DNA from 3 places in the Bacillus sp. AMCV2 genome. Region 1 is predicted to be linked to each of the others. Evidence: riboswitches for the same ligand, from Rfam matches in the RefSeq annotation. Region 1 holds a riboswitch; each other region holds the start of a gene.

Region 1 (9,775 bases):
AGAGTTGAAATCGCTGATGCCTTTAGCAGATAATGTTCTGATCGGGCCAGCAGAAATGCTGTTGACGCGGATATTTTCTTTTCCTAAGTCAGCAGCTAAATATTTCACACTTGCATCAAGAGAAGCTTTTGCTACACCCATGACGTTGTAGTTTGGCATCACAAGCTCTCCGCCAAGGTACGTCAAAGTGACAATGCTTCCGCCTTCAGTCATCATCGGGCGTGCCGCTTTGACAACAGCAGTCAGAGAATATGAGCTGATGTTATGAGCCAAAAGGAAGCCGTCACGATTTGTGTTTAAGTATTCGCCGACAAGTTCTTCTTTGTTGGCAAACGCGATACAATGCGCGATACCGTGGATTACACCGACCTGCTCCTTAATGCTTGCGAAGCAAGTTTCGATTTCTGCGTCGTTTGTTACATCGCAAGGAAGGATAATGGAATCATTGCGGTCTAACGTTCCGGCAAGCTCGTGAACGGATTTCTCCAGGCGTTCACCAGCGTATGTGAAAATCAAACGTGCGCCCGCTTCATGTAAAGAACGCGCAATGCCCCAGGCGATGCTGCGTTTGTTGGCTACCCCCATCACAACAATGTTGCGGCCTTCAAGTGAAAAATTCATATGTATAAAGCCTCCTATATTTAATAAAGACATAGTATTAGTACCTGATCTTAATTCCTATCATATCATAACCTTGTCCAGATGAAAAGCGCATACCGTAGCAAACGCAAAAGAGATCACCATCAGCTGGTGATCTCATCGGCTTGTATTTAAGCTATTTCGTTTAAAAGCGAAATGGTTTGTCGGCCCGTGTCCCGACCCGATGCCAAGCGTATTTTCCACCGCTTCGCGGACAAAGTTGGCCGCAACCTCAAATGCCTGATGGATGCTGTCTCCTTTAGCCGTTTGGGCCGTTAAAGCCGCAGCAAAGGTGCAGCCTGTGCCATGCGTATGCTTCGTATTGATATAAGGATGGGTGATTTGCATAAACATGCTGCCATCAAAAAGAAGGTCAGTAATGTGATTGTCCTCAGGCTGGTGCCCGCCTTTGATAATGACATGCCGCGCACCCATCTTGACGAGCTGCTCCGCTGCTTTTTTTCGGTCATCCAGCGAGCTGATTGTCATTCCTGTCAGCGTTTCTGCTTCCGGGACATTCGGCGTAATCGCGTAGCTTCTTGGAATGAGCAACTCCTTTAAGGTGGCAACTGACTCATCACGCAGCAAGGATGCCCCGCCCTTTGCGATCATAACCGGATCAACAATTACACGATTGAATCCGTACTCGTCAATTTTTCTCGCCACTTCTTCAATCATGTCGGCATTCCAGAGCATTCCCGTTTTTACTGCATCCGGCCTCAAATCCTCAGCAACAGCGTCAATTTGCTGTCTCAACGCCTCTACAGTCAGCGGATGCACCCCATGAACGCCAAGCGTATTTTGAGCGGTTACCGCCGTAATCGCAGACATTCCGAATACATCAAGCTCTTGAAAGGTTTTAATATCAGCCTGTATCCCCGCGCCGCCGCCTGAATCTGATCCGGCGATTGTCAATGCTTTATATATACTCACTACACTACACTCCTTTTATTACCCGATCCATTTATGATAAATGGATTTTGCCCGGGCAACATCATTTGTTCCATGGATCAAAGCTCTGCCGTCCCGGAACAGCACCATTTTCATATCATCCGAGCGGCAAGAAATTAAATACGGGTTCGCAGCTACTTCAAGCCCGGCCTGTCTCAGCTGACCGGCAAGCGCTTCAAGATCCGCTTCTTTTGTAACAGATGATCTGATCTGCACCGTGTTCCTGCCGCACAATACAGCCGCTTTTGTTTGATTTTCATATGACAAAAACGGAAAATCCTTTGTGCCGCAGCTTGGGCATGCGTCATGTTTGAGACTGGCCGCTCTCACTTCTGACCGCTCGTTTTTCCACAAGTCAAAGGAGCGCAGCACCGGCTCGCACTCCTCTCCCGTCAGCAGCTTCAACGCATCTGTTACCTGAAAGACTGCTACCTGCAAAACAGCCGGACTGATGATGCCGGCTGTGTCACATGTTGCTCCGCCAATCGGAAGTGTATCGAGCAAGCAATGCAGGCAAGGAGTAGAACCCGGCACCACGGTAAAGGTGAGGCCGTAGCTCCCTACACAGGCACCGTAAAGAAAAGGAATCCCTTCCTTTACCGCAGCATCATTTACGATCAGGCGGGTTTCAAAATTATCAGCCGCATCCACAATAATCGATGCATCCCTAATCAGCTCGAAGATATTTTCTGCTGTCACATCCATGACAAGGCCGGTCACATCAACATCGCTGTTAATCGAACGGAGACGGCGCTCCGCAGCGGCTGCTTTCGGCATTTCTTTTTTGACATCATCTTCTGTATACAGCTGCTGGCGCTGGAGGTTGCTCCATTCCACATAATCTCTGTCGGCAATTTTCACAGAGCCGACTCCCGCTCTCACCAGCATTTCTGCACTGGCTGTTCCGAGCGCGCCGGCGCCGATAATCACGGCGCGCGCTTCTTTCAATTTTTTCTGGCCGGATGAGCCGATCGGAGCAAACAGCTTCTGCCTTGAATACCTGCCCGTCATACAGGAAGACCTTCTCCCGGACTGCTTGCCGTTCCGTATTGCTTAAGCGGGATTCGGCCCGCCTCATAAGAAAGGCGTCCTGCTTCCACCGCGAGCTTCATGGCACGAGCCATTTTCACAGGATCGTCAGCGCCCGATACAGCCGTATTGAGCAGTACGCCATCCGCTCCAAGCTCCATTGCGTATGCCGCATCTTTAGGCGAGCCGATTCCAGCATCCACGATGACCGGCACTTTCGCCTGTTCAATAATAAATGACAGATTCAAAGGATTTAAGATTCCTTGTCCCGATCCAATCGGAGATGCACCCGGCATGATGGCATGAACGCCGAGCTCTTCCAGCTTTCTCGCCAGCACAACGTCATCCGACGTGTACGGGAGCACAATAAAGCCTTCTTCAAGAAGCTGTTCAGACGCTTTTAATGTCTCAACAGGGTCAGGCAGCAAGGAACGGCTGCATCCGATGACTTCAACTTTAATCATGTCACAAAGGCCTGACGCTTTTGCCAGCCTTGCAATCCGAACCGCTTCTTCAGCAGTACTGGCGCCCGCTGTATTCGGCAAAAGCGTATATTTGGATAAATCAAGCTGTTCCAGAAAATTCGGCTGAGATGCTTCAAAGATGTTCATTCTCCTTACAGCAAATGTTAAAATATCAGACTCAGAAACAGCTACTGCTTCCTTTTGAATGTCAAACGATGGGTATTTCCCCGTGCCTAGCAGCAATCTTGATTGAAATGATTTTCCGCCAATCGTTAACATGCTCATCCGCCTCCTACAAAATGGACAATTTCAATGACATCACGATCACAAAGCTCAACCTCGTGATAGCGTTCTTTCCCGATTATTTCTTTATTTCTTTCCACGATAACGATTTTATTTTCAAGCTGATACGACGCCAGCAGGTCTTGAATTGTACCTGTGTCTTTTTCCCACTTCACGTCTTTACCGTTCAGCTGTAGCATCATATCTGAACCGCCTCCTTGCGATCAATTCGGAATGCGTGCAGCCAGTCTTGGTTGACCTCTTTATTCATGATGAGATCACTGATCAAAGCGCCCGTTGCGGGAGCAAGCAGGATGCCATTTCTGAAATGACCAGCCGCAAATAAAATACGGCTGTCCTCAGGATGTCTGCCGATGTACGGTTTTCCATCCTTTGTTCCCGGCCGGAGTCCCGCCCAAAAACGATCCACCTTCATATTCTGTATAGCCGGCAGCATCGTTTTTGCTTTTTTCATAACCGATTCCAATCCGCCAAGATCTGGTGTTTCACTCCAGTCCCCCGGCTTCATTGTCGCGCCGACAACCAGTCTGCCGCTTTTTCTCGGTACGATATAGCAATGGTCATGATAAAGCGTTTTTGTCAGCGGGATATCATCATTCCAAACGGACAGGCACTCCCCTTTTACAGGGAGAAAAGCATTGTTCAGTCCGAGCTGTTTAAAAAACATTCCGCTCCACACCCCGCTGGCAACGACAACATGATTAGCCCATACGTCTCCACTAGGGGTCTTGATGGACAGGGCTTCACCGTCACGTTCGACATGCAGGACGGGCGTATGCTCAAAAATCTCCGCCCCAAGCATTTTTGCTGCTTTCACATATGCCTTGCAAACAAAATAAGGCTCCACATGCACATCATCCTGAATAAAAGATGCACCAAAGATGTCACCTGACGCATACGGCTCTTTTTCTAACACCTCTTCTTTTGAATACCAGCTGACAGAGTCCAAATCGTCCATCTGTCTCAGCTGCAGCACATCTTCTTCAGAAAATGCAAGCTTAAACATACCGCCGTTATGCTGCCTGATATCCACACCAGATAATGCATAAAGCTCTTCTCCAAGACCTTTGTACAGACGCTGACTGTGCATGGCGAAATCAAAAAACGCGTCACGTTCCTCGCATTCGGCATGGGCGCCCAGCATTCCGGCAGCGGCACTTGTCGTTCTGCTGCCCATTGTTCCGCTTTCAAACAATGCGGTGCTTTTGTTTTCCTTTGCCAAATGATAAGCAATCGCGGAACCGATAATTCCGCCTCCAATGACAACTGCATCATAATGCCTTTTCATAGCGCATCTCCTTTAGCTTGCGGGAATATCGTCTGGCAGCTTCCAAAGGGTCAGCGGAAGAAAAAATTCCCGACATGACAGCGATGCCATCTGCTCCTGCTTGTTTTACGTCTCTTAATCTGTCTGGCGTCATTCCGCCGATGGCAATAACCGGGATGGAAATCCGCTGTTTAATATCTGACAGCAAAGACACACCTCTGCCTTCAAGACCCTTTTTGCAATCTGTTTCAAACACATGGCCGAACAACACGTAGTCTGCGTCTTCCTTTTCTGCTTGAACCGCTTCCTCCAGTGAATGCACGGACCGCCCGATATGAAGGTGAGGAAATCTGGCTCTTACCTGCTTCGGCGAAAAGCTGCTGCTTGGCAGCTGCACGCGATGAATCGTAGAAAAAAGCGCAATATCCACGCGCCCGTTCATCACCAGTTTTCGTTTATCTATACCGCCTTCAAAAATAAGCTCGAGCAGTTTCAGAATATCTGCCGCCGATTTTGAGCGTTCCCGAATGTGAATAAAATCAACTTCATTCTGAATCGAAATGATGGTTCTCGCTAGCTCTTCTACCGGCTTGCAGTTATCCGTTATGGCGTGAAGCTCCACATTCCTCCACCTCTTTTATGCCGCGCTCCGACCAGCCTTCTTTTTGATAGGCCATTCCCCAAAATTGATATTCATAGAAGCTGGAGATGACAAAATTCTCTTTCATCTTGGCACGCACTTCCTCCGTGCTGTTTTCCGCCAGCTCATCAAAGCGGTTGATTTGCTCCTCAACCTGTTGTCTAAACCAGTCACCGCCGTACGTCCCAATCCACTTTTGATAAATCGGATGCCCAGGATCGCAATGCAGCAATTTCTCACCAACCTCGTAATAGAGCCAGTAGCATGGCAGCAAGGCCGCTAAGATTTCAGCGAAATTCCCACTCAAAACCGAACGGTACATATGGGATGTATAAGAGTACGCCGTAGGAGACGGCTTAAACGCCTTACGCTCTTCCTCGCTGATTTCCAACAGCTCGGCAAACTCGCGATGAAGCGCCATTTCCGCCTCATATGTACCTTGGGCATGGCTTGCCATCCTCCCCGTTGTAAAAAGGTCCTTCGCATAAGCTGCGCCAAATGACTGCACCTTTGCAAAATGCGTTAAGTAATAGGAATCCTGAAGTACGTAGTATTTAAAACGGTCAATCGGAAGCGTTCCGTCACCGATTCCTTGAACGAACGGATGGACAAAGCTCCCCTCCCACCATTCTGCGGCTGCGCTGCGGCATTCTTCTGAAAACTTCACAAATCATTCCCCCTCTGAAAATAAAAAAACCACTTTCCCGCAAGGAAAAGTGGTTTGGAATTGGCATAGTAAAATAACACAAATACCGCTCCACTTCCCTACGCAGGTCTGAACCTGTTCAAGTTATGAGGGTCTAAAAGTCACACTTTTATCTCAGTCCTTATGAAGGACACCCCTAGTGGTTAAACGAATACATATTGAATTGTTCTGCACCTCTATATTAACACGAATCCTTATTTGGTCAAGATTTATCCTTCCAATGTTTTCTTAAGATCCGTTACGTACCCCCGAGATCCGGTGACAATTAAGCGATCTCCCAGTTTCAGCCTTGTATCCCCATGAGGAACAATGCTGTCCACACCTCTGAAAATCCTGACAAAGATGACGTCACCTGTTAAAGGGAATTCCCGTAAAATCACACCGTCGTATTTACTGTTCTCCATATTAATTTGATACAGTGAAGACTCCTGGTTCGTGAGCAGCTTCATGACGCCAGGCGCTTCAATCAGTGCGCGAAGCAACGTTTTTGTCGACAGCAGAATAGAAAAGATGCTGATTCCCTGCTCCTTCAGAGCTGCTTCATGCTCCGGTGATCCTACGCTTGCAATGACTCTTTCTGTGCCTTTTTCTTTTGCAAGTAATGCAATGTCTGCATTCATATCTTCATTTCCTGTCGCCACAACGAGGATATCCGTTTCAAAAATGCCGAGTGATTCAAGCGTCTCGTGTTCATAGTCAGAAATTGTTTCAACAGCAAACACTGATTCTGACAGCTTTTCCTCTGCATTCTCTTGGTAGACGTGTACAACACGCACGTCATACTCTTCCTCTGGCAATTCGAGTGTAACAGGCAAAGTCATTTGATTGGCGCCGATGAACGTAATCGTCTTTTTCTCCTCCGGCTGCTCTTCCCGTTTGTATAATTTTTTAAAACAGATCGGCGTAAAAATACTTGCAATGACGGCTACTAAAATTAGCGCTCCTGACATATTTGCACTGATCACGTGAAGCTGCTGGCCGATTGTTGCAGCGGCAATCACGAGCGAAAGCGTTGATGTCAGCAAGAAACCAGACGCGAAAATGGTTCGGTTATCATACCACTTCTTTAAGTACATGACAGGAATGATTTTGCTGACTAACAGCGCCAGCAGCAGGAGCGGAATCATGATTAAAATTGTTTTATCCTGAAAAAGAGTCCAAATATCCAGCTTCACACCGACCATCACAAAGAAAATCGGTATTAAGAACCCATAACCAAATGAATCCAGCTGCTGAACAAGTTCTTTGTTTGGCGAAAGCAGGGAAACGAGAACCCCCGCTAAGAAAGCGCCGAGAATATTTTCCGCCCCAAGTGATTCAGACAGGGCAACGAGTACAATAATTAACGTAAAAATGGCACGCGTCCCGATCTGGATCGTCCCTTTTGACATGGACTGAACAAAAGAGCGATGTTTAAAGACCCGGCCGAAAAAGTATAGCACCACTCCGGCCGCAAACAGAATCATCAGGAGCCACATGTTTCCGCTGTCCTCTCCGTATAAAGAAGAAAAAACAGCAAGAAGAATCATCGTGGCCAAATCAGCAATAACAGCAACAAGCAAAATAATCTGCCCGATATTTGAATTCATGATCCGTTCTTCTTTTAATGTTGGAACGACAACGCCTAACGATATCGTTGAAATAATCAGGGTCATTAAAAAAGCATTTTGGATAAATCCAGCCAAGACGAACCCATAGGACAAGAGCAATGATAAAATAAAAATGCCGACAAAAATAATAGATGCCGCAGCAAACGTATTAGGCGCTTCCTTGCCGTTCGGCAGGAACTGCTTTTTCTTCCCTTTCTCAAACGATGAAAAATCAATTTCAAGCCCGCTTAAAAACATTAAAAAGATAAACCCAAGCATAGAAAGTGTCTGGAGCCAGGTGTCACCCTCCACAACTAAATTAAGGCCGCTTTTCCCAATAATCAGCCCCATAATGATTTCAGCAACAACAACCGGGATGCTGAGTTTAAACCGATGCAAAAGGATGGGTGTCAAAAATGCAACGATAAGTACAACAACTAAAGATGCGACAGATGTATGCGCCATAATAAGAACCTCCTTCTTTAGATCAGGGTTATGCCAGTTCTCACTCAAAGAACAAAACCTCATTTTTAAAAAACATAACGCGATTTTAACAAGGGTGATGATGAAAAATAAAGTAATATGGTCTTAATCCTGTTTAGAAAATGATTCTTCTATAATTTGCACATAAAAGCTTGTGATGACTCACAACACTTTGCTTCATAATAAATAAAACAATCGGTAAGGAGGATACCGCATGGCTTACGATATCATCAGCGATATTCATGGCTGCTATGACGAAATGACTGCATTAATCCAGAAGCTTGGCTATACAATCAAAAATGGAGTACCTGTCCACGAAGAAGGCAGGGTGCTTGTTTTTGCCGGAGATTTAACTGACAGAGGGCCTAAATCGATAGAGGTCATCCGATTTGTAGCAGGCGCTTACGAAAAAGGCGCTGTACGTTATGTCCCGGGAAACCATTGCAATAAATTATATCGTTACTTAAAAGGAAATCCGGTAAAAGTGATGCATGGTCTCGAAACAACAGCGGCAGAGCTTGAGGAACTTTCCAAAGATGAGAGAAAAGCAGTCAGTGAACAGTTTATGAAGCTGTACGAAACAGCGCCGCTTTACGACATCTTACATAATGGAGAATTAGTTGTCGCCCATGCTGGCATAAGAGCTGACGATATCGGCAAATATACCCGCAGAGTGAAGGACTTTGTGCTTTACGGTGACGTGACGGGTGAAACATATCCGGACGGCAGACCCGTCAGACGTGATTGGGCGGCAGCCTATAATGGAAAGGCTTGGGTGGTATACGGTCATACACCTGTGAAAGAGCCTCGGAAGGTCAATCGCACCATCAACATTGATACAGGCTGCGTGTTCGGAAATCAACTGACAGGCTTTCGCTTTCCAGAAATAGAAACCGTCTCTGTTCCAAGCTCCCTGCCTTACGACGAATCAAGATTTCGCCCCATATAAAAAAGGAGAGAATCAATGATTCTCTCCTTTTATCAGTTTTCTCATGTCCTGAGGCAGTGGAGCATGAAACGTCATGTTCTCCTGTGTCAGCGGATGGATAAACGAAAGATGCTCGCTGTGCAGAGCCTGCCGGCCAATTTCCTGTCTCGTTCCGCCGTACAGTGTATCGCCGCACAACGGGTGCCCGAGATAGCTCATATGAACACGAATTTGATGGGTTCGTCCAGTCTCAAGCTGCAATGCCACCGAGGTCATGTCATCATTTGCACATGTGACGTAAAAATGAGTAACAGCCTTCTGGCCGTCCGGTGTTACCGTCCGTTCAATAATACTGTCAGGATGTCTGCCAATCGGAGCATCGACTGTTCCCTCCATCTGTGCCATCCGCCCGTGAACCACTGCCGCATACCGGCGTTTCACAAGGCCTTTTTTTTGCGCAGACGATAAAATGGAGTGGGCAAATCGATGCTTGGCAACAAGCATGACACCAGATGTATCCCGGTCTAGCCGGGTGACAAGATGTACTGTCGCCCTCACTCCGGTTGTTTGATAATGATCAATAATTCCATTGGCAATGCTGCCGGAGGGATGCTCTCTCGAAGGGATTGATGACACATACGGCTGTTTGTTTATCACAAGCACATGTTCATCCTCATAAAGGATATCGAGCGGAACAGGCTCTGCCAACAGCGTCTCGCTCACCTGTTCCTCAGGAAACTTCACGATAAGAAGATCTCCCTCTTTCAAAACGTATT
Region 2 (9,775 bases), 1.8 Mb from region 1:
CACTGAGCTACTGTGGAATACAAAAGTCATGGTGGGCCTGAATGGACTCGAACCATCGACCTCACGCTTATCAGGCGTGCGCTCTAACCAGCTGAGCTACAGGCCCATGACGATATAGAAATGGAGCGGGTGATGGGAATCGAACCCACGACATCAGCTTGGAAGGCTGAGGTTTTACCACTAAACTACACCCGCAATTTTTATTTGGGGCGATTGATGGGAATCGAACCCACGAATGCCAGAGCCACAATCTGGTGCGTTAACCACTTCGCCACAACCGCCAAAATATAATGATAAATGGTGGCTCGGGACGGAATCGAACCGCCGACACACGGATTTTCAGTCCGTTGCTCTACCAACTGAGCTACCGAGCCTAAGTATTTAAATGGCGGTCCGGACGGGACTCGAACCCGCGACCTCCTGCGTGACAGGCAGGCATTCTAACCAACTGAACTACCGGACCATTTTAAAATTTGGTTGCGGGGGCAGGATTTGAACCTGCGACCTTCGGGTTATGAGCCCGACGAGCTACCGAACTGCTCCACCCCGCGATGATTAGGAATATGTATGGCGGAGGAAGAGGGATTCGAACCCCCGCGGGCTTTGACACCCCTGTCGGTTTTCAAGACCGATCCCTTCAGCCAGACTTGGGTATTCCTCCGTATAGTGGTGGACCTTGTAGGACTCGAACCTACGACCGGACGGTTATGAGCCGTCTGCTCTAACCAACTGAGCTAAAGGTCCATTGGTAGCGGCGGAGGGGATCGAACCCCCGACCTCACGGGTATGAACCGTACGCTCTAGCCAGCTGAGCTACACCGCCAAATATTTTTTGAAACCAAGTGGAGCCTAGCGGGATCGAACCGCTGACCTCCTGCGTGCAAAGCAGGCGCTCTCCCAGCTGAGCTAAGGCCCCAAGAATGGTCGGGAAGACAGGATTCGAACCTGCGACCCCATGGTCCCAAACCATGTGCTCTACCAAGCTGAGCTACTTCCCGATTTCATATAGATCATGGCGCGCCCGAGAGGAGTCGAACCCCTAACCTTTTGATCCGTAGTCAAACGCTCTATCCAATTGAGCTACGGGCGCAAAACTTAATGCCGAGGGCCGGACTTGAACCGGCACGGTAGTCACCTACCGCAGGATTTTAAGTCCTGTGTGTCTGCCAATTCCACCACCCCGGCGTGGATGGTATAGTTGGAGCGGAAGACGGGATTCGAACCCGCGACCCCCACCTTGGCAAGGTGGTGTTCTACCACTGAACTACTTCCGCAGAAATGGTGCGGATGAAGGGACTTGAACCCCCACGTCTGTAAAGACACTAGAGCCTGATTCTAGCGCGTCTGCCAATTCCGCCACATCCGCAACATGTAAATGGTGAGCCATGAAGGACTCGAACCTTCGACCCTCTGATTAAAAGTCAGATGCTCTACCAACTGAGCTAATGGCTCTTCTTACAAGAGACTTGAATATTATATCATATAAAAGTGGTGCCGGCAAGAGGACTTGAACCCCCAACCTACTGATTACAAGTCAGTTGCTCTACCAATTGAGCTACACCGGCATATATGTAAAACCGATATGTATAATGAAAAATGGTGGAGGATGACGGGCTCGAACCGCCGACCCTCTGCTTGTAAGGCAGATGCTCTCCCAGCTGAGCTAATCCTCCATAATTGCACTAACGTGCAATTGCTTGGCGGCGTCCTACTCTCACAGGGGGAAACCCCCGACTACCATCGGCGCTGAAGAGCTTAACTTCCGTGTTCGGTATGGGAACGGGTGTGACCTCTTCGCTATCGCCACCAAACAAATTGAGAGTGTTCTCTCAAAACTAGATAACAGATGTGACATCATTCAAAAGTATGGTTAAGTCCTCGATCGATTAGTATCTGTCAGCTCCATGTGTCGCCACACTTCCACCTCAGACCTATCAACCTGATCATCTTTCAGGGATCTTACTTCCTTGCGGAATGGGAAATCTCATCTTGAGGGGGGCTTCATGCTTAGATGCTTTCAGCACTTATCCCGTCCGCACATAGCTACCCAGCGATGCCCTTGGCAGAACAACTGGTACACCAGCGGTGCGTCCATCCCGGTCCTCTCGTACTAAGGACAGCTCCTCTCAAATTTCCTGCGCCCGCGACGGATAGGGACCGAACTGTCTCACGACGTTCTGAACCCAGCTCGCGTACCGCTTTAATGGGCGAACAGCCCAACCCTTGGGACCGACTACAGCCCCAGGATGCGATGAGCCGACATCGAGGTGCCAAACCTCCCCGTCGATGTGGACTCTTGGGGGAGATAAGCCTGTTATCCCCGGGGTAGCTTTTATCCGTTGAGCGATGGCCCTTCCATGCGGAACCACCGGATCACTAAGCCCGACTTTCGTCCCTGCTCGACTTGTAGGTCTCGCAGTCAAGCTCCCTTGTGCCTTTACACTCTGCGAATGATTTCCAACCATTCTGAGGGAACCTTTGGGCGCCTCCGTTACCTTTTAGGAGGCGACCGCCCCAGTCAAACTGCCCACCTGACACTGTCTCCCCGCCCGATAAGGGCGGCGGGTTAGAAGGTCAATACAGCCAGGGTAGTATCCCACCGATGCCTCCACCGAAGCTGGCGCTCCGGTTTCCAAGGCTCCTACCTATCCTGTACAAGCTGTACCAACATTCAATATCAGGCTGCAGTAAAGCTCCACGGGGTCTTTCCGTCCTGTCGCGGGTAACCTGCATCTTCACAGGTACTATAATTTCACCGAGTCTCTCGTTGAGACAGTGCCCAGATCGTTGCGCCTTTCGTGCGGGTCGGAACTTACCCGACAAGGAATTTCGCTACCTTAGGACCGTTATAGTTACGGCCGCCGTTTACTGGGGCTTCAATTCGCACCTTCGCTTACGCTAAGCGCTCCTCTTAACCTTCCAGCACCGGGCAGGCGTCAGCCCCTATACTTCGCCTTACGGCTTCGCAGAGACCTGTGTTTTTGCTAAACAGTCGCCTGGGCCTATTCACTGCGGCTCTCTCGGGCTTGCACCCTAACAGAGCACCCCTTCTCCCGAAGTTACGGGGTCATTTTGCCGAGTTCCTTAACGAGAGTTCTCTCGATCACCTTAGGATTCTCTCCTCGCCTACCTGTGTCGGTTTGCGGTACGGGCACCTCTCACCTCGCTAGAGGCTTTTCTTGGCAGTGTGGAATCAGGAACTTCGCTACTATATTTCGCTCGCCATCACAGCTCAGCCTTATGGGAAACGGATTTGCCTATTTCCCAGCCTAACTGCTTGGACGCGGATATCCAATACCGCGCTTACCCTATCCTCCTGCGTCCCCCCATTGCTCAAATGGTGAGGAGGTGGTACAGGAATATCAACCTGTTGTCCATCGCCTACGCCTTTCGGCCTCGGCTTAGGTCCCGACTAACCCTGAGCGGACGAGCCTTCCTCAGGAAACCTTAGGCATTCGGTGGAGGGGATTCTCACCCCTCTTTCGCTACTCATACCGGCATTCTCACTTCTAAGCGCTCCACCAGTCCTTCCGGTCTGGCTTCACAGCCCTTAGAACGCTCTCCTACCACTGTTCGAAGAACAGTCCGCAGCTTCGGTGATACGTTTAGCCCCGGTACATTTTCGGCGCAGAGTCACTCGACCAGTGAGCTATTACGCACTCTTTAAATGGTGGCTGCTTCTAAGCCAACATCCTGGTTGTCTAAGCAACTCCACATCCTTTTCCACTTAACGTATACTTTGGGACCTTAGCTGGCGGTCTGGGCTGTTTCCCTTTCGACTACGGATCTTATCACTCGCAGTCTGACTCCCAAGGATAAGTCATTGGCATTCGGAGTTTGACTGAATTCGGTAACCCGGTAGGGCGCCTAGTCCAATCAGTGCTCTACCTCCAAGACTCTTACCTTGAGGCTAGCCCTAAAGCTATTTCGGAGAGAACCAGCTATCTCCAGGTTCGATTGGCATTTCACCCCTACCCACACCTCATCCCCGCACTTTTCAACGTGCGTGGGTTCGGGCCTCCATTCAGTGTTACCTGAACTTCACCCTGGACATGGGTAGATCACCTGGTTTCGGGTCTACGACCACGTACTCATGCGCCCTATTCAGACTCGCTTTCGCTGCGGCTCCGCATCTTCTGCTTAACCTTGCACGGGATCGTAACTCGCCGGTTCATTCTACAAAAGGCACGCCATCACCCGTTAACGGGCTCTGACTACTTGTAGGCACACGGTTTCAGGATCTCTTTCACTCCCCTTCCGGGGTGCTTTTCACCTTTCCCTCACGGTACTGGTTCACTATCGGTCACTAGGGAGTATTTAGCCTTGGGAGATGGTCCTCCCGGATTCCGACGGAATTTCACGTGTTCCGCCGTACTCAGGATCCACTCAGGAGAGAACGAAGTTTTGACTACAGGGCTGTTACCTCCTATGGCGGGCCTTTCCAGACCTCTTCATCTACCTCGTTCTTTTGTAACTCCGTACAGAGTGTCCTACAACCCCAAGAGGCAAGCCTCTTGGTTTGGGCTGATCCCGTTTCGCTCGCCGCTACTCAGGGAATCGCATTTGCTTTCTCTTCCTCCGGGTACTTAGATGTTTCAGTTCCCCGGGTCTGCCTTCTCATATCCTATGAATTCAGATATGGATACCACTCCATTACGAGTGGTGGGTTTCCCCATTCGGAAATCTCCGGATCAAAGCTTGCTTACAGCTCCCCGAAGCATATCGGTGTTCGTCCCGTCCTTCATCGGCTCCTAGTGCCAAGGCATCCACCGTGCGCCCTTTCTAACTTAACCGTTAAAAAGAATCACTATGTGATATCTTGTGTTACTAATTGAATGTGATGTCTACTGTTATCTAGTTTTCAAAGAACACGTTTCGAAGGAATGATCCTTCAAAACTAAACAAGACAGGGAACGTTCTGTTTATAAGACCCAAGGTCTTATATTCCGTATAATATCCTTAGAAAGGAGGTGATCCAGCCGCACCTTCCGATACGGCTACCTTGTTACGACTTCACCCCAATCATCTGTCCCACCTTCGGCGGCTGGCTCCTAAAAGGTTACCTCACCGACTTCGGGTGTTACAAACTCTCGTGGTGTGACGGGCGGTGTGTACAAGGCCCGGGAACGTATTCACCGCGGCATGCTGATCCGCGATTACTAGCGATTCCAGCTTCACGCAGTCGAGTTGCAGACTGCGATCCGAACTGAGAACAGATTTGTGGGATTGGCTTAACCTCGCGGTTTCGCTGCCCTTTGTTCTGTCCATTGTAGCACGTGTGTAGCCCAGGTCATAAGGGGCATGATGATTTGACGTCATCCCCACCTTCCTCCGGTTTGTCACCGGCAGTCACCTTAGAGTGCCCAACTGAATGCTGGCAACTAAGATCAAGGGTTGCGCTCGTTGCGGGACTTAACCCAACATCTCACGACACGAGCTGACGACAACCATGCACCACCTGTCACTCTGCCCCCGAAGGGGACGTCCTATCTCTAGGATTGCCAGAGGATGTCAAGACCTGGTAAGGTTCTTCGCGTTGCTTCGAATTAAACCACATGCTCCACCGCTTGTGCGGGCCCCCGTCAATTCCTTTGAGTTTCAGTCTTGCGACCGTACTCCCCAGGCGGAGTGCTTAATGCGTTAGCTGCAGCACTAAGGGGCGGAAACCCCCTAACACTTAGCACTCATCGTTTACGGCGTGGACTACCAGGGTATCTAATCCTGTTCGCTCCCCACGCTTTCGCTCCTCAGCGTCAGTTACAGACCAGAGAGTCGCCTTCGCCACTGGTGTTCCTCCACATCTCTACGCATTTCACCGCTACACGTGGAATTCCACTCTCCTCTTCTGCACTCAAGTTCCCCAGTTTCCAATGACCCTCCCCGGTTGAGCCGGGGGCTTTCACATCAGACTTAAGAAACCGCCTGCGAGCCCTTTACGCCCAATAATTCCGGACAACGCTTGCCACCTACGTATTACCGCGGCTGCTGGCACGTAGTTAGCCGTGGCTTTCTGGTTAGGTACCGTCAAGGTACCGCCCTATTTGAACGGTACTTGTTCTTCCCTAACAACAGAGCTTTACGATCCGAAAACCTTCATCACTCACGCGGCGTTGCTCCGTCAGACTTTCGTCCATTGCGGAAGATTCCCTACTGCTGCCTCCCGTAGGAGTCTGGGCCGTGTCTCAGTCCCAGTGTGGCCGATCACCCTCTCAGGTCGGCTACGCATCGTCGCCTTGGTGAGCCGTTACCTCACCAACTAGCTAATGCGCCGCGGGTCCATCTGTAAGTGGTAGCCGAAGCCACCTTTTATGTTTGAACCATGCGGTTCAAACAAGCATCCGGTATTAGCCCCGGTTTCCCGGAGTTATCCCAGTCTTACAGGCAGGTTACCCACGTGTTACTCACCCGTCCGCCGCTAACATCAGGGAGCAAGCTCCCATCTGTCCGCTCGACTTGCATGTATTAGGCACGCCGCCAGCGTTCGTCCTGAGCCAGGATCAAACTCTCCGATAAATGGATCACAGGTTAAGTTCACCGCATCCTGCGGCGACACCTGTGTGACCTGCGTCGTGCAGGTCCTAGTTTGACTGACTACGCACATCGCTGTGCGATTTATAAAAATGAATTAACAGGTACGTTTTATCTTGTTTAGTTTTCAAAGATCATTTCGTTACTTCTCAATGAAGCAGCTTTACTAATATAACATTCAGCTTCTTTTTTGTCAACAACTTTTTTCAAGTTGTTTTGAAGCATCTAGTTTGTGTCCGCTGTGCATCAGCGACGTTTAATAATATAACACCTGTATTTATTTATTGCAATAGTTTTTTTAAAAAATCTATAAAACAAATAAACTATAATCCTCGCCATGATTTCTAAAGCGTGTGTATCATATAACTTTCTTAAAAGAACATATACATCAGTCATGTGATCTTGTTGTTTTTTTTGTTTTCTTGTATAGTAGAAACGAACTAAATACTGATGACCACAAGGGGAGCATTAAAGCTGAGAGTGAGCGGTTTCGTTCTGACCCTTTGAACCTGTTAGTTAACGCTGGCGTAGGGATGTGGCAAAGTCAAATGAATTGCAGATCGTAAAGCAGTGCGTGGAACTTTTCTCATCCTTCCGCGTGCTGCTTTTTTGTTGTCCTTTTGGTTGTCTGTCAATGGAAGGAGATAGATATGAATCAATCTAAGCAACTGGTTCGCCTTATTGAAATTGCCATTATGACAGCAGCAGCCGTTATTTTAGACATTGTCTCAGGAATGTTTCTTAGCATGCCTCAAGGAGGCTCGGTCTCCATCATGATGATTCCGATCTTTTTAATTTCGTTTCGCTGGGGTGTCAAAGCAGGTCTTACTACAGGTTTGTTGACAGGTCTAGTACAAATAGCAATCGGAAACTTGTTTGCTCAACATCCTGTACAGCTATTGTTAGATTACATTGTCGCTTTCGCAGCAATCGGCATAAGCGGCTGTTTCGCTTCTTCTGTCCGTAAAGCCGCTGTATCAAAAACAAAAGGGAAATTGATTGTTTCAGTGGTCAGCGCAGTTTTCATCGGCAGTTTGCTGCGCTATGCCGCGCATGTCATTTCAGGAGCTGTGTTTTTCGGCAGCTTTGCTCCAAAAGGAACGCCGGTATGGATTTATTCTTTAACTTATAATGCGACTTACATGGTTCCTTCATTCATTATTTGTGCAATTGTCCTATGTTTATTATTTATGACAGCACCCCGTTTGCTTAAAAGTGACAAAGCGTAAAAGTGACAATCCCCCAGCGAATTCCGCTGGGGGATTGTTCGTTATCTGTTAAGAAGTGTTTTTAAAGCTGAAAGATCCGGCCAGCCAAGACCTACTTCTTTCAGCCTTACTCCGTCAATTTCAAAGTTGTCCTCCGCTACTCTTTCAGGTGAATAGGCCTGATAAAATATAATCGAGGGATTCTGCTCAATAACCCAAACAAACATACTTGAAAAACCATGTTGAAGCAAAAACTCCGCTCCTTTTGCTAAGAGCGCCCTGCCTGCACCTTGCCGCTGGCGCTCTTCCACAAGATAAATAGCGTATAACTCGCCGTCATAGCCTTCTTGTTCAGATCGAATAGGTCCAAATGAAGCAAAGCCGAATACTGAACCCATTTCGTCCTGAGCAACAAATACTCCCTTTAACGAGCGACTTTTCCATTTGTCTTCAAATTCCTTATAGTTCAGGCTGTTTAAATAATCAATCGGGATAATTTCGTGGTATGTTGTCCTCCAGCTGTCTACATGCACTTTTGCAATGTCCTTTATATCCTCTAACTTCGCTTCACGTACAGTTACCATACGGTTCTGCCCTTTCCTTACTCTGATTTTTGGATCGTTTTGGCTTCTTTGATTTCATTTGTTAATTCATTAATGCTTTGTTTTACGTTTCCTTTTCCTGAAAAGTTCTCAAGCATTTCTTTTACATCAATTCCTGAGGATGCTTTTAAACTTTCTTGCAGACTTGACATTAAGTTCGTCGCATAGCTGGTTACTTTGTTTGCTCCGCTTGATTCACCGCTTCCTCCTGTATCGACAACGGTGATTTTATCAATATTTGAAAGAGGTGCCGCTGCTTGTTTCGCGTATTCCGGAAGCATTTTGACAATCATATCGAAAATCGCCGCCTGCCCGTACTGTTCAAAGGCAGCCGCAATTTTCTCTTTTGCTTCCGCTTCTGCAAGACCTTTCAGGCGGATAACCTCTGCCTCTGTCTCTCCTTTCGCTTTTTCCGCTTCTGCTTTTGCTAGCCCGTCAATTCTTACTTTTTCCGCCTCAGCCTTTGCCATTGCTTCAATACTGTACTTCTTGGCATCGGCTTCCGCGAGCTGTTTGGCTTTCTCTGCTGCTGCGGACTGCTCAACAGAATAACGGTCTGCATCGGCTTTTTTCTTTACCTCTGAGTCGTATTGACGTTCACGGCGAAGAATTTCTTTTTCTTCTAGTTCTATTTGTTTTTGGCGTTCGATAATTTTAACCTGCATTTCCTGCTCTGTGACTTGCTGGCGCGCTCTGGCAGTCTCTAAATCATATGCTTGGTCGGCATTCGCTTTTGCCGTATCTTGTTCTCTGCGGAATTCAGCCATTTTGAGCTGATTGAGTTTTTCAGCTTCAGCGATTTCCGTCGCCCGTTCAAGTTCTGATTTTTTTGCGTCTTTATCGGCTTCTGCCCGCTTAATTCGTGTTTCTTTATCAGCCTCTGCTGTTGCGATATCAGCATCGCGTTTTACTTGGGCAATTCTCGGTTTCCCTAATGATTCAAGATAACCGTTTTTATCACGAACATCTTTAATGGTAAACGAGACGATTACAAGCCCCATTTTCGCGAGATCCTGTGAAGCGACACGCTGCACCTCTTGAGAGAATTTTTCTCTGTTTTTATAGATTTCTTCTACTGTCATTGAGCCGAGAATGGAACGAAGGTGGCCTTCTAAAACCTCCCGCGCTTCCTGCTCACGGTCGTCTTTTGATTTCCCTAAAAATTGTTCGGCCGCTGTAGCGATTTCTCCTATAGAACCGCCGATTTTAATAATCGCAGTTCCATCGGCCATTACTGGCACTCCTTGTTCTGTATAGACTTCAGGTGTCGAAACATCGAGTTTGCTTGATAATAAGCTTAGCGGCTCTGCCTGCTGGAAGACGGGAAGGACAAAGGTTCCTCCGCCGCGGACGATTTTAATACGGTTGCCGCCTTCATCGACATGAACATTTTTATTCCCCAGATAGCTCCCTGTTACAATTAACGCTTCATCAGGC
Region 3 (9,775 bases), 360 kb from region 1:
CATCTACGTTGTCAGGCGTGCAGAGGAAAATATCTGAGCCGATTCTTTGAATATCGCCGCCGATGGCATAAACGGTTCCGCTTAAAAAGTCAACAATCCGCTTCGCCTGGTCATGCTGTATCCGCTGAAGATTGACGACAACTGCCCGCCGGTTCTTCAAATGGTCGGCTATTTCCTGCGCCTCCGCATAAACGCGCGGCTCACTCAACACCACTTTAGAGGATTTCTGAACACTTTGCAAGCTCACTACATTCTGTTTGCCCGAAGGTTTATTCCCCGTATAAGCCGGCTTTTCTTTTTGCTCATGCTCCTCATGAGATTCCCGCTCTGTCTCAATATATTCATATTCGTATTCTTCATCTTCCATTGAGAAAAAGTTTTTCAGTTTATTTTTCATACTCATTGCTGTACACCCCCTGTTTCATTTCCGACTAACGATGAGCCGATTCTAATATAAGTAGCTCCTTCTTCAATTGCAATTTCAAAATCATTTGACATGCCCATCGACAGTTCAGTACACGGAGCGTTCGGCTGGTTCAGCTTCTGAACCTGGTCACGGAGTTCTCTCAGCGACCTGAAACAGCTTCTGATCTGATCTTGATCATCAGTCAGCGGAGCCATTGTCATCAGCCCGGCAACAAGGATATGTTCGAAACCGGAAAGCTCCTGTATGAATGGAATGACTTCTTCTTTTTTCATGCCGTGTTTAGAAGGCTCAAGAGAGGTATTGACCTGCACAAAGCATCGTACAGTACCTTCAGCCCGTTTTTCAATTTCTTTCGCTAACGAGAGCCGGTCTAGGGAATGGATATAGGAAACCGCATTGACGACAGATTTTGCTTTTCTTGATTGCAAACTACCGATAAAATGCCATTCCGGATTCCCTTTCATCAATTCCTGTTTGCGGAGCAGTTCCGCATCCCGATTCTCTCCGAGGCAGGTGATGCCAGCATCTACTGCCTCCTGTGCTCTTTCAGGCGATACATATTTAGTGACTGCAATAACCGTAACTTCATCGGAGCTGCGGCCCGATCTGTTACATGCTTCGTTTATTCGTTCGTTTATATGTCGTAAATTATCAACAACACGCAAGATCTTTTATGCCTCCTTCATTCCGATAAAGGACATCATCCGTCCAGTTTTCCCCTGATCGCGGCGGTGAGAATAGAAAAGAGACGGCTCGCTTTCCGTGCATAAACCGCTGACAGAAATTTTTTCACTTGCCAAACCGCTGTCCATCAGTATAAGACGGTTCAGCTCTTTCAGATCAAGCTGATATTGTGCCTTTGCCGTCTGATTAACGGCAAGGTCTGCTGAAACCGGCAATGCGCGGACAGCATCCATGACGCGGTCGTCTACCGTATAGCATGCACCGCTGATAGACGGGCCAATAACAGCGTAAATATCTAAGGGATTTGAACCTTCCTTCTCAGTCCATTGCTTCACCATTTCTCTGCCAATCTGTTTGACGGTGCCTTTCCACCCGGCATGGGCGACTCCGACAAGCGACTTAACCGGATCATAAAAGAAAAGAGGCACACAATCAGCAAAGCATAATGCTAAAAATACATTTTTTTCATTTGTATAGAGCCCGTCCGTTGCTTTTAGAGCCGTGTGATACTCACGGGCGCCTTTTCCCCTATCCCTCTGCGTCACTTTCTGAACGCGATTATCATGTGTCTGATCAGCGAATACCCAAGACTGCAAATCAGTATTAAACATATCGGCAATATATTCACGATTTTTAACTACATCTGCATCTTTGTCATGAACGTGCAATCCTGTATTTAACGATTCAAAAGGCTTTTGGCTGACACCGCCGTTTTTTGTCGTAAATCCGGCAATGACCTCTTTGTTGTTTTGATTCGTTTGAGCCCAGTCTTGTATCATGAGTGTCGAGGGTGTGGTAAGACTGAATGGGTGATATGTATTCATGATGATCCAACCTTTCGACAAACATTTAAAAAAGCGGAATTTCCCACTTATTTTACCACATCTTACTGCATTCGTTGAGCGCCGATTTGCATATTTCTAAATGAAATGTGCCGGAAGAATCGAGACTTCCGGCATTTGCCAATCTGCGGCAGACAAGCAGGTTTATGCATGTGGTTCACTTAATCGGACTAAGATTACATCTTCCCCGATTTTTACTATATTTCGCCATGGAATGACCAATTCCTCTTCTTTTCCAAAAAATCCGAGAACTTTCCCATTTCCTCCGAGTATGATCGCCTGAATTTTTCCAGTAGTCACATTGATATCAATATCCCCAATACTCCCCAGCTTTTTTCCGTTTGAGACATTGACGACATCCTTTACCTGAAATTCTGAAATGCTGATCATTCCATCACGTCCTTTTTCCGTCCTTTTGTTCAAGTATATGAACGGGCAGGCTGAACCTTGTCAGCAAGAAGAAATTTTCATGTCATTGTTCTTTTTTCCGGCTGCACCAGCTGATGATAAAATCGAGTATAATTTTTGTATACTCTACTAGCTGCTCAATCGATACCTTCTCGTTCACGGAGTGTGCATTGTGCAGATCTCCAGGACCGTATATTACGCATGGAATACCGGCATCATACAGCCACCCGCCATCTGTAACTGATTGAGAAACGTCAATAATTGGACACTCCCGTTTCACTTTCTCATGAGAGGCAGTTAACGCTAAGACGCCTGGGTGGCCAGGGTCAACTTCCAATGCCGGAAAAATTTCTCCTCTGTCTTCTATCATGGATGAGCCTCCCCACTTGAATACAGGGCGGTTTTCCCTAAGCCAAATATCACTGTCACTCAGCCGATTGACGTAATCTTCTATTTCCGCTGCCACTTGGTCATGGGTTTCATTCGGATAAAAATGGACTGTGATCCACAGCCGGCATTCGTCCGCTATAAAAGCCGCATGTCTGCCGCCTTCTATAACTGCCGGGTTAATCGTATTTGTGCCTGGTTTAAAACCGGGATAACTTTTCATAATGGACCAGTGGCGCTCAAGTTCACCGAGCCCCGCAATGATTTTTGCCATTTTTTCAATTGCGCTTGCTCCGAATGTTCCTCCGCCTGCGTGAATCATATTCCGTCTCGTTCCATCATGAAATGTTTGACTGCTTTTGATTTCGATCCAGCCTGTAATGACACCACCTTGGCCTTGAATATGCATATCGCTCGTATCCGCGACAATTGCAAAATCAGCGTGGTAGCCCCTCTTGCAGCATTCAAGTGTGCCGGCTTCTCCAACTTCCTCTCCAATAACCGATTGCAGAATCAGATCACCGGGAAGCTCAATGCCGGCTTCACGAATTAATTTGACAGCAAACAGCACACAAGCCATTCCGCCCTTCATATCGGAAGCGCCTCGCCCGATTAAGAGACCGTTTTTTTCAATTGGATGAAACGGATTGTGCTCCCATTCTTCATCCTCTTTTACCTCTGCCACATCTACATGACCATTGATAATCAGGCTATAATAATCTGCTGAATCTGTTCCCTTTAGCTTCCCTACAACATTGGGATCTCCAGGGTACACATCCCATTTGTCGATCGAGAATCCCAATTCATTTAAAAAACCCGCAATCCATGACTGAATGCCCTCTGTATTTCTTGCAGGCGGAGCGGGTGTTTGATAAGAAATCAGTGTTTTAGCAAGCTGAATAAGCTCCTCCTTTTGTTCTTCCACTTTTTTTTGCAAAGAGTCTATTTGTTGATCCAATGTAAATCCGCTCCTATTCTTTAAAATCAAAAAAGCCGTTTCAAATGTGATGAAACGGCTTAATAAAAACAAACGGAGTCCGATGTACTCCGCTTTTCACCGCTTCCCTCCGCTGGCATGATCCAGATCAGGTCAAAAGGGTTGAGACAAAGTCTCTCTCAGCTTCGCAAAGCACCCCTAGGATGAATCTATATATGTTTGTCAGGCATTCGTTATCGGCTCAGCTCTTGTTAAAAACGGCCGATCCTGATTCCATAATACATGGATTGGCGTATCAAAAAAAGCGGAAAGTACTTGATCAGTAAGCATTTCCTTTATTTCTCCGGATCCAAAGACCTCTCCCTGTTTTAATAAAAGGGCTTTATCAAAGACAGGCAAAATTTCTTCAGCATGATGAGTCACATAAAGGATAGATGGTGCATTTTCTTTGTTTGCAATGTATGTAATCGTATCTAACAACTTTTCCCGGGCAATAAAATCCAGCCCTGTGACTGGTTCATCCAGTATCAGCAACTCCGGATCGGCCATTAGTGCTCTAGCAATCAACGCTCTTTGTTTTTCCCCTTGAGAAAGGGTTTCATAGCGGCGATCGGCATATTCAATTGCTCCCAAGTCCTCTAACAAACCAATCGCTTTTTCCCTGGTTTCCTTACTTGGCGTTTCATATAACCCAATCGAAGCGTAAGCTCCGCTCAAAGCAATTTCAAAGGCTGAATCTGCCGGATACAATTTTTGCTGAAGAGCTGCTGAGACGAGGCCAATTTTACGTCTGAGCTTTTCCCCAAGCTCTGTTTTGCCAAATTCATGGCCAAGCACCTGCATCTCGCCTGATGTTGGAAAATAATATGAGCAAAGCATATTTAACAGCGCTGTCTTCCCGGCGCCATTTAGGCCGTAAAGCACCCAATTTTCCTTTTCTTCCACCTTCCAATGAATATCTCTCAGTATCCATTTCCCATTCCGTTTTAGTGAGACATTGTCAAGCTGCAAAATCATCGTGGTCCTCCTCTTTATTACCTTTTATAATTGTTTTAATTTTCATAAAACTTTGTACGAACTAGGATACCTTACTTTTTCCAAAACGTAAACCATCCGTAATCAATAGAAAAGCCTTTAAAACAACATCGTTTTAAAGGCTTTTCATTATTGATGAATATTTTTATTCATTTGTTTGATAGCCGCTTTTTCAAGTCTGGACACCTGCGCTTGAGAAATTCCGATTTCCTCGGCGACTTCCATTTGGGTTTTCCCTTGGAAGAACCGCTTTCTCAAAATCATTTTTTCCCTATCGTTCAGCCTTCTCATGCCCTCTTTTAAAGCCAGCTCTTCAATCCATTGTGAATCTGTATTGCGCTCATCACTGATTTGGTCCATCACATAGATCGGGTCTCCGCCGTCGTTATAGATCGGTTCAAATAGAGAAACCGGATCCTGGATGGCATCAAGCGCAAATACAATTTCCTCATGCGGTACTTCAAGAACTTTTGCGATGTCTTCTGCAGTCGGCTCCTTGCTTGTCTCACTGATTAACCGCTCTCTTACCTGAAGCGCCTTGTAAGCGATGTCCCGGAGTGATCTTGATACACGGATCGGGTTATTATCGCGTAAATACCTGCGGATCTCTCCGATAATCATAGGTACAGCGTATGTTGAAAACTTAACATTGTGGCTTAGGTCAAAATTATCAATGGATTTCATTAGTCCGATGCAGCCGACTTGAAATAAGTCATCAACATACTCCCCTCTGTTATTAAATCGTTGAATGACACTTAAGACAAGACGCAAGTTCCCGTTTACAAGCTTTTCTCTTGCTGAATCATCGCCTTCATCCTGCAGCTGCCTAAACAGCTTTCTCATCTCTTCATTCTTGAGTACTGGTAATTTGGAGGTATCCACCCCGCAGATTTCGACTTTATTTCTCGACACTTTTTTCCCTCCCTACAGGAGCTGCTGTACAACGTTAAGTATCTCCTTGGGTGGGAAAAATATGCACTGCACTCAGACCGAAAAACTGTCGAAATCAGGAAATCCCTGTAAAATCAAGGGGTTCTAACCATAAAATTTTTTACACCATTTTGTTGAACTCTTTTCTCAACCTTTTTATAATTCTTTTCTCAAGCCGCGAAATATAAGACTGAGAAATCCCCATCATATCCGCTACATCCTTTTGGGTTTTTTCTTCTTCACCGACAAGCCCAAACCGCAGCTCCATGATTTGCTTTTCTCTCTCATTAAGCTGTTCAAGCGCTTTTTTCAAAAGCTTTTTATCGACGTTAGCTTCTATGTCTTTAGTGATGATGTCATCGTCAGTGCCGAGCACATCAGAAAGCAAAAGCTCATTGCCGTCCCAATCAATATTAAGCGGTTCATCAAAGGAAACCTCTGAACGGATTTTGTTATTTCTTCTTAAATACATCAGGATTTCATTTTCTATACACCGGGAGGCATAGGTAGCAAGCTTGATTTTCTTTTCTGGATTGAATGTATTCACAGCTTTGATTAGACCGATGGTACCGATGCTGATTAAATCCTCTATATTAATTCCCGTATTTTCAAATTTACGGGCGATATATACGACCAGACGCAAATTGCGTTCAATTAGAATGGCGCGCGCCGCCTGATCGCCGTTTGGGAGCTTCATTAACAAAACCTGCTCCTCATCTTTAGATAATGGAGGCGGCAAGGCTTCACTCCCGCCTATGTAATAGACTTCATCACTTTTCAGCCCAAGTTTCATCAGCAGCTTATACCAGAGGTGCGTCAACCGTAATTTCAGTTTTTTCATCTTCCTCTCCCTTCTAAATGTCACGCCGTTTGAGTATGATAAGTAACGGACATTTGCGAACATTATGAAACGTGTTTGACAGCCTTGCCCGAAAGCATTTTCGGATGAATAATCGCGTCAAACTCTCCATCTGCCGACAGCTTTGTTGTGCTGATGCCGATTAAACATTTATCTGCAGAAATCATTTCTTCTTTTGTCATAATCGTTACGTGATCCGGTTTAACGCATAATAAAAATTGGTTTTGCTGACCAACTCCCCTGTATGGAATCAACCTCATTTTATCTAAAAAGCGAAAGGAATCATCGAGCTGTTCGATGGCTTCCAATGGGTCTGTGTTTCGAATGATCATCGTTTCGGCTGTTCCGAAAATCGGCTCCAGTTTATCAATGTAAATGATCATTACCGGCGTTTTTGTAAGAGGATCGTACAGCTGATTACCGGAATCAATCAGGCCTCTGACATGAAGTGTTTGGCTGCCCAAATCTGCCTGCACGCTGACTCGTTCCTCATATTGAATGTTTTTTGTTTCAATATCTTCAATTCTTCTTTTAGAAAAAAACCATAATGCTGGAAAGCCAGCAACAATAAACAACCAGCTGATCGGGTCTCCAAACCCTGTTTGATTGGTAATCATGACACCGTTTTGAACAATAGAATTTGACTGCAGCAAAGAATGGGCTCCGATAATTCCTCCCCCCATTAAAAAAGTGGCAAAATAAAAGGAAAACAAATTTTGAAAGAAAAACCGAAATCTTTTAAAGCCAAATGTCACCACCACAATCACAACTGAAAAAGCTAGCTTCCCAGCCGGATGTTCAACAATCGGCGAAAAAGGAGTAAACATCAAAAGGACAATACTGGAACCGATGAACGCTCCGCCTACCAGTCTTCTTTTTTTCACATGCCGTTTTAAAATAAATGCCGTGAGCAAAAGCAAAAGTGCATCAAAACAAAAGTTTAACAGCCAAATGACATCTAAATAGATTTTCACATCTGACTCCTTTCTTTCTTGCCTCACGCTGTTCCCCTTCTTGCTTCATAAGTATAAAGCAAGCTCTGTGGGAAAGTCTGTCAATTAATGTTGAGAGGAAAATACAATTTTTCAGGGAAATCTGCTTAATTTGTCGAGGAATTGTAATGAGAGGATATATAAAAAAGCTGCCAATGACGGCAGCTTTTTTCCACTTAATTTTCTGTGTTGATATTAAGTTTTCCATTCGCAGTTTTTCTTGTTTCATTTCCATAATCATCTCGTACGATCACTTCTACTTTTGCTCCTTTTGCTTTAATAGAAGAAGTGGCTGTCCAATAGCCTTCATATCTTCCCGGAGAAATTTCTCTTAACGGGAGTTCGGTGGCGTTTTGCACACTCGCTCTTGCATTTGTCAGCGGCATACGAATGATAAACGTTGCATCTAAATCCTCAGCGCTTGAGAAAGCGATTTTCACAGATTCACCGGCTTTTAAGTTTTTATCCTCTCCCGGAATTAGGCCGGAAATGATAGGCTTGTCAAAGTTGACATCAATGACAGCCTTTTTCGTCGTTTTGTTGCCTGCTAAGTCTGTAGCAATCACCTTGATTTCATTGCTTCCATTCTCCAAAAGAATACGGGCTGAGTATGAACCATCAGTTATTGTTGCTTTTTTGCCATTCACCTTGACGTCTTTCAGATTGTCATCGGATACAGCCCCTTTGACAGTCAGCGTTTCTTTATTTGTTTTCCCGCCATCCTTTGGAGCGTCCAGCGTTAATTCAGGCTTTTCTTGATCAAGCGTGACCGTGATTGGGCTGGAGGCATCCGTTGTTCCGTTGTCAGTTGATGCAGTTGCCGTCAGCTCATTTTCACCCTTGTTGAGTGTGATGCCTGCATGGAACGTGCCATCCGCAGCAGCTTTCGTTTCTCCTGCTTCTTTCTCTCCATTATAAATGTGTACCGTTGTACCAGGAGAAGCTTTTCCTTTTACAGTGACGCTATCCTTATTTGTGTATGATTTGTCTGTCGGTGAAGTAATCTCAGGTACAGCAGCTTCATAATTAACTAATGCGCGAATCATATAGTTGCCGTCTGCTTCGTCACCCGGCTCCCATTGTCCACCTATATACTGCCAGTTGCGGCCGGAATTTTTGCCGGTTTCATCCATTGCCAGTCCAGGTGAATACGGATCAGGTTTCGACTGGATATACACGAGATAAAAGTCTCTATCGACCATAATCCCTTTTGAACTGAGATCTACCTTAGTCCACTCGCCATTGCGAAGTGCTTCCGCGTTAAATGGCCCTGCAATTTTCTTGCCCGGTGCTCCGTCTTTTCCTGTAGCATCGTATACCTCAACCTTAAACTCTGTGCCGCCGGGATCAGGGAACTCTGTATCCCAGAATCTGAACAGCCCTCCTGTAAGCATGCCTTTGTCCTTGCCGTCAGCGAGCGTCATTTTGACCGCCCATCCGTTACCGGCAGCAAAATAGGAATTGGCATTCTCCGCCGTTCCGTCATCATATGCAATTTCACCCGGATAACCGACGAAAGGCTTCAGTACAGTTTCTTTTGTCACATCACCTTTTAACTCAACGGAAAATTCATCACTGTAATAACCCGGTGCAGCGACTTTAATCGTATAAGCGCCTTCATAGGCCTCCAGCGTATATTCACCTTTGTCGTTTGTCATAGCCGGTTCCACCGCAGCATCCTCTACAACATAAACGGAAGCGCCTTTTACCGGCTCTCCTGTCGTTTTATTGATGACCGTGCCTTTTAATGTGCCCTTCTTCATCTCTTCTAACGTAAAATTAGCTTGTGTCGTCTGATCCGTCTTTAAAGATACTTTTTGTGTTTTCGACTGATAACCATATGCTTCTGCCATAAGCGTATAGTCTCCCGCTTTGTGCTTCAGCGTGTACTGCCCTGTGGATTGATCTGAATATGTTGATTTTCCTGTTTCCACTACACTGACTTGTGCCCTGAGCGGCAAAACTTGAGGCTGCATATCTTTACTCTCCATTTTTACAGCTGTATTTAGAGATGGCTTAGCTTTTTTCGGATTCACTGGCTTTTTCTTTTGCTTTCCAGACGGCTTTTCGACGCCTAGCTTATTCTTTTTGACTGTTTTTCCGGCTGATTTGTCAGAAAGCACTACATCATCAATGTACCAGCCCTCTTTGTTAATACTTTCATCTGATTGAAGGTTAAACATCACTTGAATGTTTTGACCTTTATAAGCCGATAAATCAATTTCTTCGTCCGTCCAGCTTGATGTCTTTCCATTATAGACACCAGCCTGCTCC

The links. Region 1 has a riboswitch for thiamine pyrophosphate ahead of tenA (thiaminase II). Riboswitches for the same ligand answer to the same signal wherever they lie in the genome.
Region 2: linked by a shared signal. The riboswitch ahead of thiT (energy-coupled thiamine transporter ThiT) and the one ahead of tenA (thiaminase II) in region 1 are both predicted to bind thiamine pyrophosphate.
Region 3: linked by a shared signal. The riboswitch ahead of ylmB (N-formyl-4-amino-5-aminomethyl-2-methylpyrimidine deformylase) and the one ahead of tenA (thiaminase II) in region 1 are both predicted to bind thiamine pyrophosphate.

Annotation. Positions count from the first base shown of each region.
Region 1 is NZ_JBVYIB010000002.1:1,235,354-1,245,128, reverse strand. It holds gene fabI (enoyl-ACP reductase FabI) at 1-621, opposite strand, end outside; gene thiD (bifunctional hydroxymethylpyrimidine kinase/phosphomethylpyrimidine kinase) at 757-1,572, opposite strand; gene thiF (thiazole biosynthesis adenylyltransferase ThiF) at 1,591-2,601, opposite strand; gene thiG (thiazole synthase) at 2,598-3,368, opposite strand; gene thiS (sulfur carrier protein ThiS) at 3,365-3,565, opposite strand; gene thiO (glycine oxidase ThiO) at 3,565-4,674, opposite strand; gene tenI (thiazole tautomerase TenI) at 4,658-5,275, opposite strand; gene tenA (thiaminase II) at 5,250-5,960, opposite strand; TPP riboswitch at 6,039-6,147, opposite strand; gene AC0OMA_RS06510 (monovalent cation:proton antiporter family protein) at 6,209-8,053, opposite strand; gene prpE (bis(5'-nucleosyl)-tetraphosphatase PrpE) at 8,286-9,020, shown strand; gene AC0OMA_RS06500 (RluA family pseudouridine synthase) at 9,033-9,775, opposite strand, start outside.
Region 2 is NZ_JBVYIB010000002.1:3,000,050-3,009,824, forward strand. It holds tRNA gene AC0OMA_RS15550 (tRNA-Asn) at 1-17, opposite strand, end outside; tRNA gene AC0OMA_RS15555 (tRNA-Ile) at 30-106, opposite strand; tRNA gene AC0OMA_RS15560 (tRNA-Gly) at 122-195, opposite strand; tRNA gene AC0OMA_RS15565 (tRNA-His) at 206-281, opposite strand; tRNA gene AC0OMA_RS15570 (tRNA-Phe) at 299-374, opposite strand; tRNA gene AC0OMA_RS15575 (tRNA-Asp) at 387-463, opposite strand; tRNA gene AC0OMA_RS15580 (tRNA-Met) at 475-551, opposite strand; tRNA gene AC0OMA_RS15585 (tRNA-Ser) at 569-661, opposite strand; tRNA gene AC0OMA_RS15590 (tRNA-Ile) at 668-744, opposite strand; tRNA gene AC0OMA_RS15595 (tRNA-Met) at 747-823, opposite strand; tRNA gene AC0OMA_RS15600 (tRNA-Ala) at 844-916, opposite strand; tRNA gene AC0OMA_RS15605 (tRNA-Pro) at 922-998, opposite strand; tRNA gene AC0OMA_RS15610 (tRNA-Arg) at 1,014-1,090, opposite strand; tRNA gene AC0OMA_RS15615 (tRNA-Leu) at 1,100-1,185, opposite strand; tRNA gene AC0OMA_RS15620 (tRNA-Gly) at 1,200-1,274, opposite strand; tRNA gene AC0OMA_RS15625 (tRNA-Leu) at 1,280-1,366, opposite strand; tRNA gene AC0OMA_RS15630 (tRNA-Lys) at 1,377-1,452, opposite strand; tRNA gene AC0OMA_RS15635 (tRNA-Thr) at 1,490-1,565, opposite strand; tRNA gene AC0OMA_RS15640 (tRNA-Val) at 1,598-1,673, opposite strand; rRNA gene rrf (5S ribosomal RNA) at 1,696-1,811, opposite strand; rRNA gene AC0OMA_RS15650 (23S ribosomal RNA) at 1,867-4,793, opposite strand; rRNA gene AC0OMA_RS15655 (16S ribosomal RNA) at 4,964-6,513, opposite strand; TPP riboswitch at 6,978-7,079, shown strand; gene thiT (energy-coupled thiamine transporter ThiT) at 7,179-7,757, shown strand; gene AC0OMA_RS15665 (N-acetyltransferase family protein) at 7,799-8,320, opposite strand; gene floT (flotillin lipid rafts scaffold protein FloT) at 8,338-9,775, opposite strand, start outside.
Region 3 is NZ_JBVYIB010000002.1:1,595,460-1,605,234, reverse strand. It holds gene sepF (cell division protein SepF) at 1-403, opposite strand, end outside; gene AC0OMA_RS08490 (YggS family pyridoxal phosphate-dependent enzyme) at 400-1,092, opposite strand; gene pgeF (peptidoglycan editing factor PgeF) at 1,099-1,935, opposite strand; gene AC0OMA_RS08480 (YlmC/YmxH family sporulation protein) at 2,098-2,343, opposite strand; gene ylmB (N-formyl-4-amino-5-aminomethyl-2-methylpyrimidine deformylase) at 2,426-3,706, opposite strand; TPP riboswitch at 3,794-3,895, opposite strand; gene AC0OMA_RS08470 (ABC transporter ATP-binding protein) at 3,908-4,702, opposite strand; gene sigG (RNA polymerase sporulation sigma factor SigG) at 4,850-5,632, opposite strand; gene sigE (RNA polymerase sporulation sigma factor SigE) at 5,772-6,491, opposite strand; gene spoIIGA (sigma-E processing peptidase SpoIIGA) at 6,554-7,483, opposite strand; gene AC0OMA_RS08450 (bacillopeptidase F) at 7,678-9,775, opposite strand, start outside.